2 linked regions of the Moorella thermoacetica genome follow. The main gene of each other region encodes a partner of the protein of the gene in region 2 in a complex. Links are inferred from orthologs where the notes say so. Each region holds a gene or a part of one and is shown on either strand. Other genes may lie near its edges. The genes, in order: pfkA and MOTHE_RS04920.

Region 1 (9,864 bases), 850 kb from region 2 along the record:
CAGGACGGCCCCGAGGGCCACCTTTTTCCTCTCCCCGCCGCTCAGCTTATGGGGGGGCCGGTCGGCCAGGTCTTCCAGTTCAAACAGCTCCAGGAGCGAATCCACCCGGGCGTTAACTTCGGCGGCTGAGAGTCCCAGTTGCAGGGGGCCGAAGGCCAGTTCCTCCCGGACGCTGGGGTTGAAGAGCTGGGCTTCAGAATTCTGGAAGACAAAACCCACCCGGCGACGAAAAGCCAGAAAGAAATCCTCGTCCTCCAGGTTCTCCTCGGTCAATTCTTTCCCGGCAAACCGCACCGTCCCCTGCTGGGGAAAGATAAGCCCGTCCAGGATCCGTTGCAGGGTAGATTTGCCCGAGCCGTTGGCCCCCAGGAGGACCACTTTTTCCCCGATGTCAATGGTCAGGCTGATACCATCTAAAACCGGCCGCCCCTCTTCGTAGGCATAGCTGACATCCTGCAGATCGTATAAAATCTTACCACCCAAGATAGTGATCCCCACCCAGCAAAATTATTCCCGCCAGGATAATCCCTGCTGCCCGCCGGTAATCCGGCAGGGTAAGGCGCCAATCTTCCTTCGTCCGCACCTCACCTTTAAAACCCCGGGCCAGCATGGCCTGGTAAACCTCTTCGCTTAGAAAGTAGGCCCTGGCCAGCAGGTTACCCATGGAACCGGCCAGGAAACGATAATTCATCCGCCTGTCCATCCGGCCCACCAGCCGGCTCTGGCGGGCCACAAACATCTCTTCCGTCAACTTGAGCAGGAGAAAGATATAGCGGTAGGTTAGAGTCAGGGTCAGGATGAAGATCCTGGGTACCCGCAAAACCCGTAGGGCTCGCAGCAGGACGGCCCAGCGAGTGGTCAGGGTAACCAGCAGGCCCAAGGAAACCGCCACCCCCACCCGCAAGATGAGCATACCGGCACCGGCTAACCCCTGGCGGGTAATGGCCAGCAGCGCCGGGACCTGCCAGGGACCCAGGCGGAGGGGCGCTGGGAGGCGAAAAAGGACCACCAGGGGATCACCCTGGTGGACCCAGTTAAATAGGGAAGGCAAAACCATAATGCCGGTAAACAGGGGTACAAAGAGCCACACCCGTTTCAGGAAAGGTCCCGCGGGCACCCGGGATTGGACGGCGAGGAGGATGACCCCCAGGTAGATGACGATTAAAGTCAGGGGATGGCGGGCCAGCCCGGCCACCACCATTAGCCATAGCAGAGACAGGAGTTTACAACGAGGGTCCAGGTCCTGCAACCAGCCCCTGCGACCGGCCAGTTCCTCCGAGAAAAGGACCTCCTGCCCCAGGTGGGCCAGGTCCCGGAGGGTTTTTTCCGCAAAACCCGGCCGTCTCTTTCTCCCCCCGGGACGCACAGGCGAATATTCCTCCGCCAGGAGCCAGGCCGGCAGGCTTTTATTTGCCATGATAATCGGCTCCTGTCTTCCCCGGCCGGGCCAGGAGCCGGTTAAAAGCCAGGAAGATAAGGAAGATTATGCCCAGCCCAACCATGGCGGTGATGATATAACCCAGGGCCTGGGCCCAAAAGCTCCCCTCCAGGCCCGGGACGGTATAATCCGGGAAAAGGGCATGAGTCCAGGTGGTAGCCAGGCGGGCCAGACCCGGGGGAACGAAACCGAGGATTTGTTGCAGGTCTTCCGGTGACCACTCGCCCCAGGCGGTACCGGCAGCCAGCAACCCCAGGGGGGATAACAGGACGAGGATAACCAACCCCCAGGCCAGTTTCTTAAGGCTGGCACCGTCACCCGTCGCTTGAGCTGCCACCACAGCTCCTGTCGCCGGGTAAACCCGCAGCAGACCGGAATTAACCCGCTGCAGGTAGCGAATAACCAGGCCGGTGACTATTCCTTCGGCCGGCCCGGCTATCAGGACGTGGGCCAGGGCCATGGCCGGGACGGCTAAGGCCAGGGGGTAGGGGCTGTAGAGGGGAACACCGCTGGCCGTATGGAAGAGGAGGGGTTGCAGGCCGAATTCCACCGCTGCGGCCAGGGCGGCCAGGTTAAGGCCGACAAACCCGGCGATGGCGGCCGCCACGGCCCGCCAGCCGGAGTGCAGGCTTGTCCGGCCGGATAAGAGGCGATAGATGTAGTAACTGGCGAAGGGAAGGATAAAGGCCATATTAAAGGCATTGGCGCCGAAGGCCAGGATGCCGCCGTCGCCGAAGAAAAGGGCCTGGATGGCCAGGGCGATAGAGATGCCGATAGCCGCCGCCCACGGGCCCAGGAGGATGGCTAATAGGGCGCCGCCGGTGGCGTGGGCCGTCGTCCCGTCGGGGATGGGGATATTATACATCATGATAGTGAAGGAAAAAGCGGCGCCGATGGCCAGGAGGGGAGCCTGCCTGGCCTTCAGGGTGGCTTTGACCTTGCGGGCGGCCGTGCCCCACACAGGCACCATGGCCGCACCCAGTACCGCACAGGTCTGGGGACTTAAGTAACCGTCGGGAATATGCACTATCTCCTACCTCCTTGAGGTCCCCCATGGCCAATGGAAAAGGCCATGAGGCTACTAACCCGCTTCCTAGCGGGCCAGAAGGCCTTCATGGCCTACCTGTTCCAAAAATAACTCTTACCTAAGGTAATTATACCTGTTCCGGCGCCGTGGCACAAGTAAAAATTCGCACGCTTCGTCGCGGCCGAACCCGGCCCCCGGGGCGTGCAACTTTGGCCGCGCCTTTTCCCGGGCCTGTTCCCCACTAAACTTCCGGGAGCCTGCCCCTCCTCGGCCCAACATCCATTTCCTTGGTCGATGGAACTGGCCGCCATGAAGGAGTTCCCCGGATTCTAGAACGAAACCACCGCGGCCTTTAATTTTGTTCCCGGACATAAATCTGATTCTCAGCCATGTTGGCCGTAGTCGTCAGGTACAGCCACTCTCCTTCCTGGCGCCAGGACAGATTGCGACCGAGAACCCGGTAACGCCTGGCGCCGACATAAAGGGCCACGGTAATATCCTCCAGGCCGGCCCGGTTGGCCAGCCTCACCTGCCATCCGGCCGGCCCGTGGCTAAAGGTGGCTTCAGTCTGCTCATAGCGGTTTAAAAAGGTTGCGAAACGGCTCATAGGCCATACGAGCAGGCGGCCTTCATCCTGGTCGCGGGCGGCCCGCCCCGCCAGGTGGGACAAAGCCTCCAGGGCATACTCCTTCCTGTTGGCGTGGGTATAGATGAGGCGAATAACGCGTTCTTCCTCGATGAAGTCCAGGAGGTTATCCAGCCAACCCTCGACTTCCGCCAGGGGCACCCCGGCGGCTATGAGTTCTTCCAGGGCCGCGTATTGCCCGTAAGGGGTAATGGGAAAGGACCACAGGCTGCCGCTGACCTGGCGACCCTGGAAGATACTGCGGGTAGGCGCCGAACCGGTATCCCCGGGGCTATAATAGGCCAGGATGCCGTGCTGCTGCAGCCATTCGTTGACAAAAGGGGGATGGTTGCCCACCGGGGCGCTGTATTCCCGTACCGGCTTCCCGGTGATGGCCGCCAGGGTGTCGCAGTTTAAAGCCAGGTACCGCCATACCTCCTGGCGCGGGAATTTCTCCAGATTGGCGGCAAAGTAATTATGGATCCAGCCGCCGTGGGAGCCGATAGCCCCGTATTTCTGGAGTACCTCGACCCATGGTCTCCCTTTTACGGGTGAAGGAGCGTCAAAGCCCAGGCCGTCCCCCGGGCGGTAGGTGTCGGGACCGGCGGTAATATGGATGGAGTATTGCAAGTCCGGCCGGAAGATGCCCCGCTGGATCATGGCCCGCAGGGGCAGGATATGGGCGTTGCTATCCAGGTGAAAATTGAGAACCAGGCCGCCCTTACCCCCGGGCGTGTTGACCAGGCGCGGCAGGCGGGCGTACTTAATCAGAAAGGTTCTAAGGACGGAACGCATGGCCAGGTCGTCGGACATCTGCTTGTAGAAGGCCAGGGGCAGGTTGACATAAACTACAGCTCCCCCGGAGGGGTAGAGTTTATCGGTGATCACCGGGTTCCAGCCACCCCTGGTGTCAAAGGCTATGGCCCGGGCGTCCAGGAGTCTGGCCCGGACGTGCCGGTAGTTTAGCCGTCCATAACCGTAACTGCTAACGGCATTACCCCGGGAAAGCTTCCCCGGCGTAATTCCCCAGGCTAAGGCTTCCCGGAGCGAAGAAAACTGCCAGTAACCGCTGTAGCTCTCCCCACCCGGGTCCGGCAGGCCGTAGTTTACCCCGGCCAGGCGGGCCAGGACCGTTTCGGCCAGCCTGCCGCCACCGGCGGCCCTGATACCGGGGTCGTAGACCAGTAAAACATTACCACCGGCCAGGACGTAGTCACTTAACAGGCGGGGGACCTCCGGCGGCAGAGCTTGGTTTAAACCCTCCGGCAGGATCAGGGCGGGGTAACGAGCTACCAGTTCCCCCGGAGACAGGTTTAAATCGTCTGGATTGATCCGTGCTACCGGGAAGCCCTCCTCCTTTAAGACTGCCTGGTAAGCCGCCAGGATATCCGAAGAGTTTTCATCATCTGCTGCCAGTAGGCCTACCCGAACCTGGTGGTAGACCCGGACCGGTTGTAACCAGCCAGGGCCATAAGCCACAAGTAAAAGTATACCCCCGGTAAAAATAGTAATAAGAAAGCCGATTTTAAGGCTTTTAGTCCTCGCCATTAGAGTTTCACTCCACAGTAGGACCTTGCCCGGCGGCAGTCGGGTAGCCGGGCAAAGGCTTGTTGGAATGGCAATCGGTTTGACGGCAATCGCCCGGGAACGGCAAATTCGGGAAAGTTTTTGCCTTCAGCAGGAAAAACGGCCCTTTAAGGCGAATCTTTCCAGCAAAATAGAATTTATGCCGAAACATCCCGGGTGACCGTCCCACCCGTGGAGAACGGATATGCCAGGAAGGAGAAGCTATTATGGCCCAGGATTGTATTACTATAAAGGGAACCCGTGGAGGCCTGCTTATTTTGCTTGATGCCAGCAGGGATTTTAATGAAATCAAGGCCAACCTGGCCGCGAAATTTGCCGCTGCCAGGGGCTTCTTCCGGGGGGCAGCCTTTGCCCTCGTGCCGACTTCCCCTTTAAATAGTCAGGAAACGGCGGAATTAGAAGCTATCTGTCGGGAACATGGCCTTGTCCCGGGAAATAATATTACCCTACCCTCCCGCCGTCGCCCGGGCGGGAATCAGGCTGCGCATCCGGATCCGGTGGCGTTGACTAGCACCGGACTGCCGACTCTGCTGGATGAGGGCAACCTGCGTAACGGTCAGGAAATAAACTACCCAGGCCACGTCATGTGGCTGGGTGATGTCCACCAGGGGGCGACCATCAGGGCCGGGGGTAATATCCTGATCATGGGTACCCTGAAGGGCAACGCCCATGCCGGGAGCCAGGGAGACAGAAGCGCAGCAATTGTGGCCTATCGCATGGAACCGGAACAACTCGGTATTGCCGGGATCATCGCCCGCTCCCCGGAACAAAAAACCAGGCATCCCTATCCGGAGATAGCCCGCCTGGTTGGTACAAGAATCGTCATTGACCCCTATCTGAGCCCGAAAAGTAGCCGCAATTAGGGCTATTTCTCTTCCAGATCCTCCGGCTGCATGGTATAAGATTGGACCATCACTGGAGTGAAGTTATTAAAGGGGGCCACGGGATACAACTGGCCCGTGCTCATGAGCAGGCTCTCCATATTCTCTACCAGGGTTCCTAGCATATTGTAAGGTGTCACGAAAACAAGTTCATCCTTCTGGGTACCCCCGAAGGTGCGGTCGCCGCCACAGGGGAAGCCGATGATGGGCTTTTGTTCTTTTACGGCAAAACCGATGGAGGAACAGAGGGCGGCCTCGGCCACCGTATCGGCTTTGACGGGTTCCCCGGTCTCGTGAAGGCAGCAGTGGATCAGGCGCATCATCTGGGCCGGGTTGGCGTAGATGACCACTGCGTCGGGGTCTTCTGTTTTATAGCTCTCAAGGGGGGCGATGTAAATGGCGTCGTAGACCTTACCATTGTCCCCCAGTTTGTAGGTGTTGGCCATGAAACGCCTGCCGGCTTCGACGTCGGCCACATAACGCCCCAGGGCGGCTTTACCGCTGGTGAAGCGCTCCGGGGTCTTGATTAGCCCGGTATAGGCGGCGCCGATGGCGCAGACCATGAGGTCCGGGGTGCCGGAACTGGCTTTACCCTGGTAACGGGCGGCCGATACCAGCTGGCAGATGTTGACCTTCCAGTTATAAGGCCGGCGGGGCAGGTCTTTCCTGTCCCGGTAGAGCTTGATCCCCACGATGCCCGTATCCAGGTGGAGAACTTCCGTCAACCTTTTGACCATGAGGGACTTGTCTAAATCAGCCATTGTTTCTCCTCCTCCAAGTTTTTTGCCTCACAACACCCGCGTCTGACCGCGGTAGACCAGGCCGCGGACAACGTCTATGGTTACGACCAGATCATCGGTTAGCTTTTCAGTGGCCCCCTTTGCCCCGACGACTACCGGTATACCCAGGCTCAGGCCGGTTACCGCGGCATGGGAACTCAGCCCCCCGGTTTCCGTAATTACTGCTGCCGCCCTTTCCATAGCTGGCAGGAATTCAGGGCCGGTCTCAGTGGTCACCAGAATGTCGCCTTTTTTGACCCTTGCCACGGCGTCAGCAGCAGTCTTTACCAGCCGGACCGGGCCACTGGTTACTTCTTTGCCGATCCCCCGTCCCCGCACCAGGACCTCGCCGACGATGTGGACCTTGAGGAGGTTGGTGGTACCCGGAACACCGGCAGGCACGCCGGCAGTAATAACCACCAGGTCGCCCTGTTTCACCCGGCCGGAGAGTATGGCCACCGCCACCGCGGCATTAACCATTTCGTCGGTGCCGCTTGTCGGCTCCACCAGGAGGGGTTCAACCCCCCAGACCAGGCAGAGCTGGTTCAAAACCTTCTCGTTGGGGCTGGTGGCCAGGATAGGCGCCCGGGGACGGTATTTGGCCACCCGGCGGGCGGTGGAACCGGAAGCCGTGGGGGTGATAATGGCGGCGGCGTCGAGTTCATAGGCAATGGTGCAGCTCGCGTGGCTGATGGCATCGGTGGCCGTCCGCTCGGCAGCCAGACCCTTTTTCGTCAACAGGTCACCATAGGGCAAACCCCTCTCGGCCCGGCGGGCGATGCGGGCCATGGTCGCCACAGCCTCTACCGGATAACGGCCCGTAGCCGTTTCCCCGGAGAGCATAATGGCATCCGTTCCGTCAAAGATGGCATTGGCCACATCGCTGGCTTCGGCCCGGGTCGGCCGCGGGTTATGAATCATAGACTCCAGCATCTGGGTGGCCGTGATAACCGGCTTGCCGGCCAGGTTACACGCCTCGATAATCTTTTTCTGCACCAGGGGGACCTCTTCCACGGGGATCTCTACCCCCAGGTCACCCCGGGCCACCATGACCCCGTCGGCCACCTCAAGGATCTCGTGGATGTTATTGACCCCGGCATGGTTTTCTATCTTGGCGATAATGGCTACCCTGGCGTTGCGCTTCTCAAGCTCCCGGCGTACTGCCAGGACATCCCCGGCCGTCCGGACAAAGGAGAGGGCGATAAAATCTATCCCCTGCTGGAGGCCGAACTCAAGGTCTTTAATATCCTGCTCGGTAAAAGGAGGCAGGCTGATCTCGGCCCCGGGGACGTTGACGCCCTTATGGCTGGAAATAACATCGCCGTGACGGACGCGGCAGTGAATCTCGGTGGCGGTGGTCGCCAGGACCTCCAGCTCCACCAGGCCGTCGTCCAGGAGAATGATCTGGCCCGGCCGGACGTCCCCCGGCAGACCGGCAAAGCTCACCGGCAAACGCCTGGCGTCACCAATAATAGGTTCTGTGGTCAGGGTCACCTGGTCGCCGTCCTTCAGGGTGACCTCGCCCTGGATCTCTCCCAGGCGAATTTCGGGCCCCTTATTATCCAGCATTAACGCTACCCTGGCGCCCAGTTCAGCTGCCGCCTGGCGCACGGCAGCCATCCGCGCCCCGTGCTCGGCGTGGCTGCCATGGGAAAAATTGAACCGGGCTACGTTCATCCCCGCCCGGATCATAGCCTTGATTACCTCGACCCGCTCGCTGGCCGGGCCCATGGTACAGACAATCTTCGTGTGCCGCATATTTGCCCCCTCGCTGGCCTATTTATAGTGCCAGTACTTCGGCTAAACGGTACAGTTCAGGATCGATACTCTTCTTTTCCCGGAGAACCGTCTCCAGGTCCCGGTCCACCAGCTCGTTGGCGGCGATGCCCACCATGCGGCTGCTGGCGCCGTCGGCCAGGAGGTCCACCGCCCGGGCGCCCAGCCGGCTGGCCAGCATACAATCAAAAGCCGTAGGCGCTCCACCCCGCTGAATATGGCCCAGGATGGTCACGCGGCTCTCCAGCCTGGTTCGCCGGGCTATTTCTTCGCTTACCTCCAGGGCACTGCCCACCCCTTCGGCTACGACGATAATACTATGGAGTTTACCCCGGTGGCGGCCCTGTTCTAATTTCTCCACCACCCGGTCGTAGTTAACGGGGTACTCGGGGATGAGAATAGATTCGGCGCCCCCGGCTATCCCCGCCGCCAGGGCAATCTGGCCTGAGCGACGCCCCATAACTTCGATGATAAAAATGCGTTCATGGGAAGTCGCCGTATCCCGGATCCGGCTGATGGCCTCTACGGCCGTATTAACGGCCGTATCAAAGCCGATGGTGTAATCGGTGCCGGCTATGTCGTTATCAATGGTCCCGGGGATGCCGATTACCGGCAGGCCCTTTTTGGCCAGGTGAACAGCGCCGTGGAAGGACCCGTCTCCACCGATGACTACGAGACCTTCAATGCCTTCCCGGTGCAGGTTATCCAGGGCCGTGGCCCGGCCGGCTTCGGTGCGGAACTCCTCCGACCGGGCCGTCAGCAAGATGGTCCCGCCCCGGTGGATAATCCCGGCTACCGAACCGGTATTCAGGCGGCGAAAATCGCCCTGGATCAACCCGGCGTACCCCCGGGAAATGCCGATCACGTCTATCTTCAGGGCGGCAGCCTGGCGGACTACCGCCCTGATAGCTGCATTCATTCCCGGGGCATCACCACCGCTGGTCAAAACACCGATAGTGCGCAATTATTTCCCTCCTCTAGCGTGTCAGGGCCGCACTGATTATTTCATTGGCTTCCTCAGCCTCGGATTCGGGCACCAGGACCTCATACCCAACCAGGTCCTCTGCCTGGGAAGAGCCAATGGGTCTTAAGTTTACCATGACTCCCTCCTGGGTCAGGGTCTCCTTCAGGCGTAAGGCCAGTTTACGGTTGGCAGCAATGTAAATCACGGTCCACATGCCGCTCACTCCCCCGCTTCTAAACTCCCGTATTTCGTCATCACCAGAGCCCGGCCGCGAATCTTCATGGCAGAGGTGTGTTCAGTAAACTGGGCAATCATGATTTCGCCTTTATCCAGTTTCTCGGAATGGTGAAACTTGGTGTCCCTGCCCCGGGTCAGGCCGATAATGGTTACGCCGTTCTCCAGGGCTTTGATGACAATAAAGTCGGCAGCGGTAACGCTTTCCCTGTCCTCCATCAACTCACCTCCCTACAAAAAACCGTAACGTTTTAGCAAAACTCGCTCGACTTCAGGTGGCACCAGGCCATGGATACACCCCCCCAGGGAGGCTGCCTGGCGAATGATACTTGAGCTTAAGAAGGAATACTCGGTAGCCGTCATGAGAAAAACCGTCTCCAGGTCACTGGCCAGCTTTTTATTCATTATCGACATCTGGAATTCATATTCAAAATCGGAAACTGCCCGCAGCCCCCTGACGATAGCCACGGCCTCTTCCCGGCGGGCAAAATCGACCAGGAGTCCAGAAAAAGACTTTACCGTTACACCGGGTATATCCCTGGTGACGGTCCTG
Region 2 (10,065 bases):
CTCCGTAGGGTTTACAGCCGTTCCAGGCACTCTAAGATCAGGGTAGGATAGAGGCGGGCCAGGATAAGCCCCGCCGTCCGGGGAGCGACCTTCCCCGGTAGCCCGGGTGCCAGCATGGCCCGGCGTTTCATGGCGGTAGCAGCGGCAAAATCTATCCCACCGGGAGCCGATGCCAGGTCAATAATCAGGACCCCCGGGCTGGTGGCAGCCAAAACGGACGCTGTCAGGACCTGGGCGGGCACAGTATTAAAAATCACATCTGCCTCCCCGATTACTCCTGCCAGGTCAGTAAAGGCTACCGCCCGCCACCCTTCGGCATAGGCCCGCGCCCGGTCGGCCGCGCCCCGGTCGACCACCGTTACCAGGGCCCCTACTCCGGCCAACATGCGGGCCAGGGTAAAACCAGTCCGCCCCAGCCCCAGGACAAAGGCCCGGCTACCGTGGAGGGTAATAGGCAACTCCTGCATGGCCAGCATCAAGGCTCCTTCGGCAGTAGGAATAGAGTTCAAAATCGCCATTTCATCCCTATCTGCCGTTTCAACTAGTTGCCAGCCCCCAGTAATTGCCATTTCCTTGAGCAGGGGGCGGGCGACTCCCACCAGGACCAGGGTCCCTGCTGGTATGGCTTCCGCCAGTTCCTGGTTGAAATAAAGGGGCTGCTGGCTCCCGGGGGCGTGAATCCGGCCCTCGGAGTTGACCCCCGGTACCGGCAGGATGACTACCCGTACTCCCCGGACGGTCGCGCGGGGATCATCATAACAGGCATAACCGCCCCCTCCTGGTACTTCTGGTAGGCCGCAGGCCTGGACCTCAGCTCCCTGCCGCAGCAATTCCTCCAGGAGGATTGCTTCCCGGGCATCGCCCCCCAGCATTGCCACTTTAATGCCTGTTAGCATCCCACCCATCCCGGAACGACCTCCTGCAAACTTAGTACACCTGTACTAATAGTACACCTGTACTACTTGCAATATATGTGGAGCCCTTCCGGGAGGTGCCAGGTCTAAAATTCCAGCAGGTTTTCCAGCCCGTAGACCACCCCCTTGAGCTGGCGGACCTTCTTTATAGCCAGGAGCAGCCCGGGTAAAAAGGCTTCCCGGCTGGTGGTATCGTGGCGAATGGTCAAAAGCTGGCCCTGCCCCCCAAATATTACCTCCTGGTGGGCTACCGCCCCCGGCAGGCGAACGCTGTGGACAGCCAGGCCCTGGTAAGTAGCACCCCTGGCGCCGGCCACCTTTTCTTCCGCCGGGGACGGCGTAAGGGGACGGTTTACCCGGGCAGCCATCAATTCAGCTGTTTTCAGGGCCGTTCCCGAAGGGGCGTCGATTTTCTGGTCATGATGTATTTCAATGATCTCCGCCCGTGGGAAATAACGGGCCGCTTCTTCGGCAAAATGCATCATCAAGATTGCTCCCAAGGAAAAATTTGGAGCGACTACCGCCCCGACCTGGCGGGCCTCACAGAGCTGGTGTAATTCATCCAGCCGCTCCAGGCTAATGCCGGTGGTGCCAATCACCGGGCTAACGCCCTGCTCCACTGCCAGCCGGGCGTTGGCCAGGGCCGCCGCAGCTACTGTAAAATCGACCATAACCTCGGGCCGGGCACTGGCGATCACCCCGGCCAAATCCTCCTGGATGATTACTCCCGCCGGGGGGAGACCGTTCAAAGAACCGATATCTACGCCTACTTCCCGGCGGTCTACGGCCCCGACCACGGCAATGTCCTCTGTTTGCAACAATCCCCGCGTCATCTCCCGGCCCATACGGCCGGCCGCTCCGGTTACAACAACTCGTATCGTGGCTATCACCTCGCTAAAAAAATAAGAGAAAACCATGAGCATCCCGCCCCGGTTTTCTCCCGGATCACCAGAATACTCATCTCGCCAGGCCGCATCGTGTGAGTAGCGCTCCACCGTGATGGTGACAGTCCGGTGCTTATTCAGCCACCGGCCCAGGAAGACGGCCCGGGCCAGCCATCTCCCTTCGGCAGCCAGGCCCTTTCTTACCAGTTCACCGGGGCCCCCCTCACCGGTAATACTCTTGCCGGCTGCACCTCTACCCCACTGCACACGAGATGAGGTTAGTTTTAATTTGTTGCCCCTATGATACCACCGGGGAAGAGAACTGTCAATCTTTCTGGCGGCGGCTGTAGGTCGGATCCATATCGACCACCACTAACTCATTGCCCACCTTACGAACCGCCTCCCAGGGTATGAGGAGTTCCTGACGGCTACCAAAAAGGGAACGCCAACCTCCCCGCGGCGGCAAAATAATCGCCGCTACCCTGCCCTCATCCGCATCCAGGACCAGATCGGCATCGGCGAAATTACCCAGCCGGGAACCGTCGTAGAGGTTAATTATCTCCTTTCCCATGAGTTCTGTAAAGCGCATGTGCACCACCTACCGCCCTTTGAACCGGGGCCAGAGGCTGAAAAACACGGGCTGGAGGAAAGCTACCAGAAGGGCGACTATGGCCAGGGGGTCGACCTGGACCCGACCGATGGTAATCACCTCTGGCAGGTTGATTTTTAAAAAGCTTACCAGGAGAACCAGGGACAGGTAGATCCCACCGGCCACAGCTACTAACTCGGCCAGAGCCCTGGATGCAGGGCTGGCCACCGCCTCGACATTACTGCTCCGGTAATGGTGCACCTTGAGCCAGAGGGCCACGAAAAAGAGGAGTAACAAAAGTGCCAGGAGCAGAACTATTTCCATACGCTATCACCCCTCTAAAACCTATGAGGGGGAATAGCCCTTTTATTCTTCCTTGTCCGCCCACCCGGCGGCATATTCCTTCTGGTCCGTCAGGCCTTGCTGGCGACGAAAATTCACCTGGTTTTTGGCCAAATAGGCCTGGTAAAAATCCTCAGCTGTAATCCCGGCTTTGAGGCACATGCTGACCAGGAAATGCAGGATATCCACCAGTTCCCCCTTAATGGCCTCGTGGTCCAATGGGTGGGGATTCTTCCACCACTTAAAGTTTACTTCGTCCAGGAGCTCTCCCAGCTCGGCGACTATAGCCAGGACTTCTTTCTGGATCCACTCAGCGGGGCTATAATCTGGCAGCTGCCGCCGCCGGGCCAGGTCCCGGTCAAAGCGCTCCTGGAGTTCGAAGATATGTTCCAAACGGTCCACCGGTTTCTCCTCCCTATCGCCTTTTATCGCAGTAATCAATCCCTGCTCTAGACCTGCCCTCAATGGGGGCTCCCCTACAACCCTGCGGAGCTGGCGATGGCGGCCAAGTCCAGGGGTTCTACCTCCGGCCCCAGGGCGGTCAGGGATAGGTATTCCGGCCGGAAAAGCCGCTGCGCCAGGGCCTGGACGTCATCCCTCGTAACCTGGTTCAGGCGCTCGATTACTTCTTCGGCCGTGATTACCCGGCCAAAAGAAACCTCCGTTTTCCCCAGGCGGCTCATACGCTGGCTGACACTCTCCTGACCCAGGAGAAGATTGCCCCGGATCTGGTCCTTGGTCCTTTTTAACTCCTCTTCGGTAACGCCGTTGTTCTTCAGGGACGCCAGTTCTTCCAGAACCAGTTGCACCACCTGCCGGTAATTATCCGGGCTGGTACCGGCGTAAACAGTAAAGAGGCCGCTGTCGCCGAAACCGGCATGGTAGGAATAGACAGAATAGGCCAGGGCGCGTTCTTCCCGGATAAGCTGGAAAAGGCGGGAACTCAGGCCGCCCCCCAGGATATTGTTTAAGGCCTGGACAGCATAAATAGCTGGATCATCCTGGGCCAGTCCCGGCACACCCAGGCAGATCTGGACCTGTTCCGTATCCTTGACCTGCATACTGGTGGCCGCCCGGTTTACAGGCGGGTGGAATTGGGCTGCCTTGCCCGGACGCCTTTGCCGGCCGAAGGATGCTTCCAGTTTGACTATCAGTTCGGAGGTATTAAACTTACCGGCAGCAGCCAGGACAATATTGGCGCAATTATACTGTTCCTGGTAGTAGCGGTATATGAGATCCCGGTTTAAAGCAGCCACTGTTTCATAGGTCCCCAGGATAGCCCTTCCCAGGGGATGGCCCGGCCAGATGGTCCGGGCAAAAAGGTCGTGGATCAATTCATCCGGGGAGTCCTCGTACATTTTAATTTCCTCCAGGATCACCCTTTTTTCCTTCTCGATATCTTCCGGGGCCAGGAGGGAATTAAAAAACATATCGCTTAAAACATCGATAGCCAGGTCCAGGTGTTCCGCCAGGACCCGGCTGTAAAAGCAGGTATATTCTTTAGTTGTGAAGGCATTGATGACCCCGCCGACTGCTTCCAGTTCCTCCGCTATCTGCCTGGCAGTACGCCTGGTAGTCCCCTTAAACAAAAGGTGCTCCAGAAAGTGGGAAACGCCCTGGTTATCCTCATCCTCGTTACGGGACCCGGTCCGTACCCATACGCCCAGGGCTACGGAATTAACAAAGGGGATTTCCTCGGAGACTATCCGGATACCGTTCTCCAGGATTTCTTTCTGGTACATTCCCTTCCCCCTAACTTTTTTTCATCTATTTCGTTCCAGAAGGGCCGAAAACCTGCCGGCATGAAAAATATTACTACCCAGGGAGATTAACCGCGACCACCAGGGAATTGCCCTGACATCCCCGGTGGCCACCAGGGGAGCGGCCGCGACCTCACGGCCTGCGAAAAGTATCTGCACCCGCCCCAATTCCTGACCCTTTCTTACCGGCGCCCTGGCGGCACGCGGTAAAAGCACCTTTTTTTCCAGCTGGCCGCTCCGGGCCAGGGGTGCCGTGAAGCCAGCGTCCATAGCCGGGGCCACGCCGATGCTGGTCATTTCTCCGTTGGGAATATATACCTGGCCCAGGGGTTCCCCGGCTTTCACCATTTCGCAATAAAAATTTTTAAAGCCATAATCCAGGAGGGTCCTGGTGTCGCCGTAACGATCAGCGCTGCCCAGGACCACGGCAATCAACTGGCGGCCCCCCCTTGTCGCCGAGGCCACCAGGCACTGGCCGGCGGCTGCGGTAGTGCCGGTCTTGACCCCGTCGGCCCCGGGGTAGCTTTCCAGGAGGCGGTTGGTATTATAGAGATGGCGTACCCCATCCGGTCCCGGGATCTGGTCTTCAACTGTGGCCACCAGGCGGCGAAAGACAGGGTTACCCAGGGCATAGCGGGCTATTAAGGCCAGGTCGTAGGCTGAGGTATAATGGCCCGGATCAGGGAGACCGTTGGGGTTATTGAAGTGGGTCGTACGGGCTCCCAGGAGCCAGGCCTTGCGGTTCATCAAGAAGGCAAAGCCGGCCTCGGAACCGGCCAGTCCCTCGGCAATGGCTACGGTGGCATCGTTACCGGATTCAAGGAGAGCCCCTTTTACTAAATCCCCCAGGGTCAAAACTTCCCCCTTTTGCAGGTAGATACTGGCCCCCGGGGTGGTAGCGGCATTTTCGCTTACCTTAATAGGGGTATCGAGCCGGCCCAACTCCAGGGCCAGGATGGCCGTCATGATCTTCGTCGTGCTTGCCGGGGGTCGCTTTTCCCTGGCACCTCGCTCATAAAGGACCTGCCCTGTGCTTGCTTCCATCAAAACGGCCGCCGGCGCCGTAATTTGAAGTTCATCAGCCGCCTTTACCGGGCTGGAACCCAGGAAACAAAAAACAACCAGCGCTAAAATCAGGACTACATGTTTCACATGCTTCACTCCCTGGAAAATTCCCTGCTTTTTCGGGCCCCTGGCAGATAAAGAGCCCTCCCGGCAGGCTAATCCCAGGTTATTATCTCCAACTGTGGCATACCTTATAAAAAAACGGGTGCTCACCCGTTTGGAAGTATCTCAGAAGTTGTTACCAGGGCATATCCCCGTTCCTTAAGTTGCTTTAAAAGTTCCGGCAGGGCCTTCGCCGCCGGTTCCGTCGGGTGCAACAGCACAATGGCCCCGTTCTGACACTTGGGGAGTATCGTGGCCAGGATATCCTCCGGCTGGGTATTGGGCAGGTAATCACCGGTGTTAATCGTCCACATGATAAACTTATAGCCCAGGTCGCTAGCTGCAGCCACTACCTGGGGTTTACTCTCCCCGTAGGGTGGAGAGTAGAGGACGGGTTTTTTCCCGGTAATAGCCTTCAACGTTGCCTCGCCTTGAAGAATATCCTGGCGATTTTCCTCCCGGCTGAGATTGTCGGGATGGGGATGGCTCTGGCCGTGGTTGCCGATTTCGTGGCCGGCAGCGGCCATCTGGCGGACCAGTTCCGGGTGGCGTTCTGCCCACTGGCCGGTAGGGAAAAAGGTCGCCCTGGCTCCGACCTGTTCCAGGGCGGTCAGAATGGCCGGCAGGTATTCCTCTCCCCAGTCGATAGTAAAGGTCAGGGCTATTGCCTTCCGCTCCGGATCACCCTGATAAATGGGCTGGGTTTTCATGACCGGTACCGCCGCCCTGCCGAACCACCGCCAGCAGGTAAAACCCAGGAGAAGGAGTAATCCGAGTATAGCCAGGAAGCCCCAGCCTTTAAACCCATGCCTCTGCCAATAAAACACATACATTGACCGCACCCCTTTATTCGGTTGCCTGATCAATGTATATGCATCTATCGGCGCCTTCAGACTAACGAGATTGTCTGCGGTTGTTTAAGCCCCGATGGCCGCCTTCCCGTCCAGCCCGGCGAAAGTGGCGGTGCCCCCCTTCCCCGACCGTCGACTCATTGAGGGCCTCTTTACGTGAGAGTTTCAGCCGGCCCTGGGGGTCAAAACCGATGGCCTTGACCAGGATATAATCGCCTTCCTGGACTACATCCTCCACTTTTTCTACCCGTTCGTTGGCCAACTGGGAGATGTGGACCAGCCCTTCCTTACCGGGCATCCCCAGCACCCCGGGTATTACCTCTACAAAGGCACCAAAGTCAGTCACCCTAGTTACCTTGCCGTTGTATACCTTACCTGTTTCCACATCCTGGGTCAAGGATTCAATAATCTTTAGTGCCCGCTCCCCGGCGGCGGCATCGGTAGAGGCAATGAAGACGCGTCCGTCATCCTCGACGTCAATCTCCACCCCGGTCTCTTCAATGATCTTTTTAATGATCTTACCGCCCGGGCCGATAATATCCCGAATTTTATCCGGGTCAATGGTAATAGTCAGCATCCTCGGGGCATATGGTGAAAGCTCCTTGCGCGGCTCCGGGATAGTTGCCAGTATTTTATCGAGGATAAAGAGCCGGCCGCGGCGGGCCTGTTCCAGAGCCCGTTCCAGGATGGATCTGTCGATCCCGGCAATTTTAATATCCATCTGCAGGGCTGTTATACCCTTTTTCGTCCCGGCCACCTTAAAGTCCATATCTCCCAAGGCGTCTTCTAATCCCTGGATGTCCGTAAGGATGGCTACCTGGTCGTTCTCCTTTACCAGGCCCATGGCTACCCCTGCCACCGGGGCCTTGATGGGCACCCCGGCATCCATGAGGGACAGGGTGCTGCCGCAGACGCTGCCCATGGATGTTGAACCGTTGGAGCCCAGGACTTCCGATACCAGGCGAATAGCATAAGGGAATTCCTCTTCCGAGGGGATCATGGGCTCCAGGGCTCGCTCGGCCAGGGCTCCATGGCCAATCTCCCGCCGCCCGGGGGCTCTGATGGGGCGTGCTTCACCGACGCTGTAGGGCGGGAAATTGTAATGATGCATATAGCGTTTCGATTCATCGACTCCCAGGTCGTCGAGGATCTGCTCATCGCTAATGGGCCCCAGTGTAGTGACCGTCAAAACCTGGGTTTCTCCCCGGGTGAAGAGACCGGAACCATGGGTGCGGCTTAAGACCCCCACCTCGCAGGTGATGGGCCGGATCTCTTCCAGGGTGCGCCCATCCACCCGGATACCTTCCGTAAGGATCATGCGGCGGACTATTTCCTTCTCGATCTTGGTAATCAGCTCTTTTATCAGGCCAGGGAGTTCGGGGTTGGCTGCCAGGGCCTCTTCCTGGCCCTCCAGGATCAAGTTGTTGATTTCCTCCCGGCAGGCGTCTAACTGTTTATTCCGTTCCTGCTTGCTCCACTTCTCGTCACGGCTGCGATAAATAACCTCACGAAGCCTGGGAGTAGCAATCTCCCGCACCCGGCTCTCCCATGCCGGGTCTAGCTGGGGGGCAACTAGCTCCGGTTTTTCCTTCGCCAGGCCCATGGCCAGGGCTTCTGCACGAAATTCATTGATAAAGGCAACAATCCGCTTGATCTCTTCATGACCTTGCATTATACATTCCAGCATCAGGTCTTCAGGTACTTCTTTAGCGCCGGCTTCTACCATCATGATGGCGTTGGCTGTGCCGGCCACGGTAAGATTTAGACTGCTCCGGGAATCTTCCTCCAGGGTCGGGTTAATAACCGGGCGGTTGTCGATTAATCCGACACTTACCGCCCCAATGGGCCCGGCAAAGGGTATCGCCGAGAGCATCAAGGCTGCCGACGCCCCGATAATACCAGCCACATTGGGAGGACAATCCTGGTCGACCGACATCACCGTAGCCACCACGTGGACATCGTTGCGGTAGAATTTAGGGAAAAGGGGCCGGATGGGGCGGTCGATCAACCTGGCCGAGAGGATGGCCTTCTCGCTGGGCCGTCCTTCCCGTTTAATAAACCCTCCCGGGATTTTACCGGCAGCATAGAGCCTCTCTTCGTAGTCAACGGTAAGGGGAAAGAAGTCGATTCCTTCCCGGGGTTCCTCTGAAGCTGTTGCCGTTACCAGGACCATGGTGCCACCATAACTAACCATAACTGCTCCCCCGGCCTGTTTGGCCAGGCGTCCGGTTTCCAGGGTCAGATCCCGGCCGGCAACAACCAGGGTTTTACGTAATACCCCTTGCATTAGTTATAAATAGCCTCCTCTACTCTTATCCTTATAAACCCAATTTCATTCGACATTGATCATAGTATTTCCTTCCAACAACACCTTAAATACTGTTAAGAAGTCATTAAAAAAGGAGCGGTTCTACCGCTCCCAGAAAAATTAGCGTCTCAAGCCCAGGGACTCGACAATCTGCCGGTAACGCTCAACATCGTTTTCGCGCAGGTAATTGAGCAATCCCCGGCGTTGACCAACCATCTTAAGCAATCCCCGGCGGGAGTGATGGTCCTTATGATGTACCTGCAGGTGTTCTGTTAGGTGGTTAATGCGTTCCGTTAGAATGGCAATCTGTACTTCTGGCGAACCGGTATCATTCTCATGTTTTTGATAGCGGGCAATAATTTCCCTCTTTTTGGCTGCATCCAGGGCCATCAACTTCACCTCCTTTATTCCAGCATCCCCAACCGGCCAAGAAAAGCGTCGGAGCTTCGCTAATCCTCGCCACGGGTTCATTAGCTATATTATAAGCTGTCCCGGCAACAAACGCAACTTCCTTTTACCTGCCTATTTTCCGATAATAGTAATTACCAGTCGCCCGGCCAGAACATCCTTCACCACCATGTCAAAGGGCCGTCCCGTACTGGCCATAAATCCCCGAAAACGGGTCGCCGTGGGTATATAACCGGGTATACTCCGGGCGGCTACCCGGATATCGCTTTCATTTATCTGATCCTGGCGTAAATCCTGCAGACGTTTCCTGGCATGGGCGGTAATAATTATCTTCATCATCCCAGCCCCAATCCGCCCTGGTAAATTTTATTAAACCAGTATATTTTACGCCAGGAATTCCAATCTGGTTACGCCTGCCGGTCCCTCTGCTCAAGAATTGAAAACCGATGTCCTCCCAGTATGTTACGGGCCTGTTCCCGATCAGCCTCCATTTGGGCCTTTAACTCCCCGGGGCTGGCGAATTTCCGCTCCTGGCGGAGGAAAGCCCGGAATTCCAATTCCATTTCTTCATTGTAAAGATTGCCGCTAAAATCCAGTAAATGGGCTTCAATGGTCGCCGGCAGGGCCGAGCCGAAGGTTGGCCGTCGGCCTATGTTTACCACTGCCTGCCATTTCCGGCCCCGGAAGGAGGCTAAGCAGGCATAAACGCCGTAGGCAGGCAACTTCAACTCCGGGGGTACGGCCAGGTTGGCAGTAGGGAAACCCAGTTGCCTGCCGTGCTGATCGCCGGCAACAACCCTGCCAGCCAGGACCGGCCAGTAACCGAGGAGATCCCGCGCCAG

What was found.
Region 1: MOTHE_RS04920 (region 2) and pfkA share a complex: the UniProt entries of both Bacillus subtilis proteins name them as parts of the possible RNA degradosome complex. The link is inferred for Moorella thermoacetica from one-to-one orthologs.

The regions. Positions count from the first base shown.
Region 1 is NZ_CP012369.1:1,819,462-1,829,325, forward strand. The notes cover bases 7,098-9,864. They hold pfkA (6-phosphofructokinase), read right to left. Parts: upstream 9,078-9,864; coding sequence 8,118-9,077; downstream 7,098-8,117. Other genes in these bases: pyk (pyruvate kinase), read right to left, coding at 7,098-8,095; MOTHE_RS09185 (glutamate decarboxylase), read right to left, coding at 9,091-9,291; mtrB (trp RNA-binding attenuation protein MtrB), read right to left, coding at 9,297-9,530; coaD (pantetheine-phosphate adenylyltransferase), read right to left, coding at 9,543-9,864. Also shown: MOTHE_RS09145 (energy-coupling factor ABC transporter ATP-binding protein), read right to left, coding at 1-483; cobalt ECF transporter T component CbiQ, read right to left, coding at 473-1,417; cobalt transporter CbiM, read right to left, coding at 1,407-2,465; MOTHE_RS09160 (hypothetical protein), read right to left, coding at 2,818-4,638; septum site-determining protein MinC, read left to right, coding at 4,884-5,540; MOTHE_RS09170 (DUF169 domain-containing protein), read right to left, coding at 5,543-6,319; more of pyk, read right to left, coding at 6,347-7,097. UniProt on the Bacillus subtilis protein: Catalyzes the phosphorylation of D-fructose 6-phosphate to fructose 1,6-bisphosphate by ATP, the first committing step of glycolysis.
Region 2 is NZ_CP012369.1:979,938-990,002, reverse strand. Bases 6,173-9,140 are described here. They hold MOTHE_RS04920 (polyribonucleotide nucleotidyltransferase), read right to left. Parts: upstream 8,795-9,140; coding sequence 6,551-8,794; downstream 6,173-6,550. Other genes in these bases: rpsO (30S ribosomal protein S15), read right to left, coding at 8,936-9,140; MOTHE_RS04925 (polysaccharide deacetylase family protein), read right to left, coding at 6,173-6,489. In the rest of the region: dipicolinate synthase subunit DpsA, read right to left, coding at 12-905; dapB (4-hydroxy-tetrahydrodipicolinate reductase), read right to left, coding at 1,001-1,831; MOTHE_RS04950 (YlmC/YmxH family sporulation protein), read right to left, coding at 2,124-2,387; MOTHE_RS04945 (hypothetical protein), read right to left, coding at 2,397-2,711; MOTHE_RS04940 (dUTPase), read right to left, coding at 2,754-3,131; MOTHE_RS04935 (M16 family metallopeptidase), read right to left, coding at 3,206-4,471; MOTHE_RS04930 (D-alanyl-D-alanine carboxypeptidase family protein), read right to left, coding at 4,493-5,641; more of MOTHE_RS04925, read right to left, coding at 5,764-6,172; more of rpsO, read right to left, coding at 9,141-9,205; MOTHE_RS04910 (hypothetical protein), read right to left, coding at 9,338-9,559; MOTHE_RS04905 (bifunctional riboflavin kinase/FAD synthetase), read right to left, coding at 9,631-10,065. UniProt on the Bacillus subtilis protein: Involved in mRNA degradation. Catalyzes the phosphorolysis of single-stranded polyribonucleotides processively in the 3'- to 5'-direction. Necessary for competence development in Bacillus subtilis.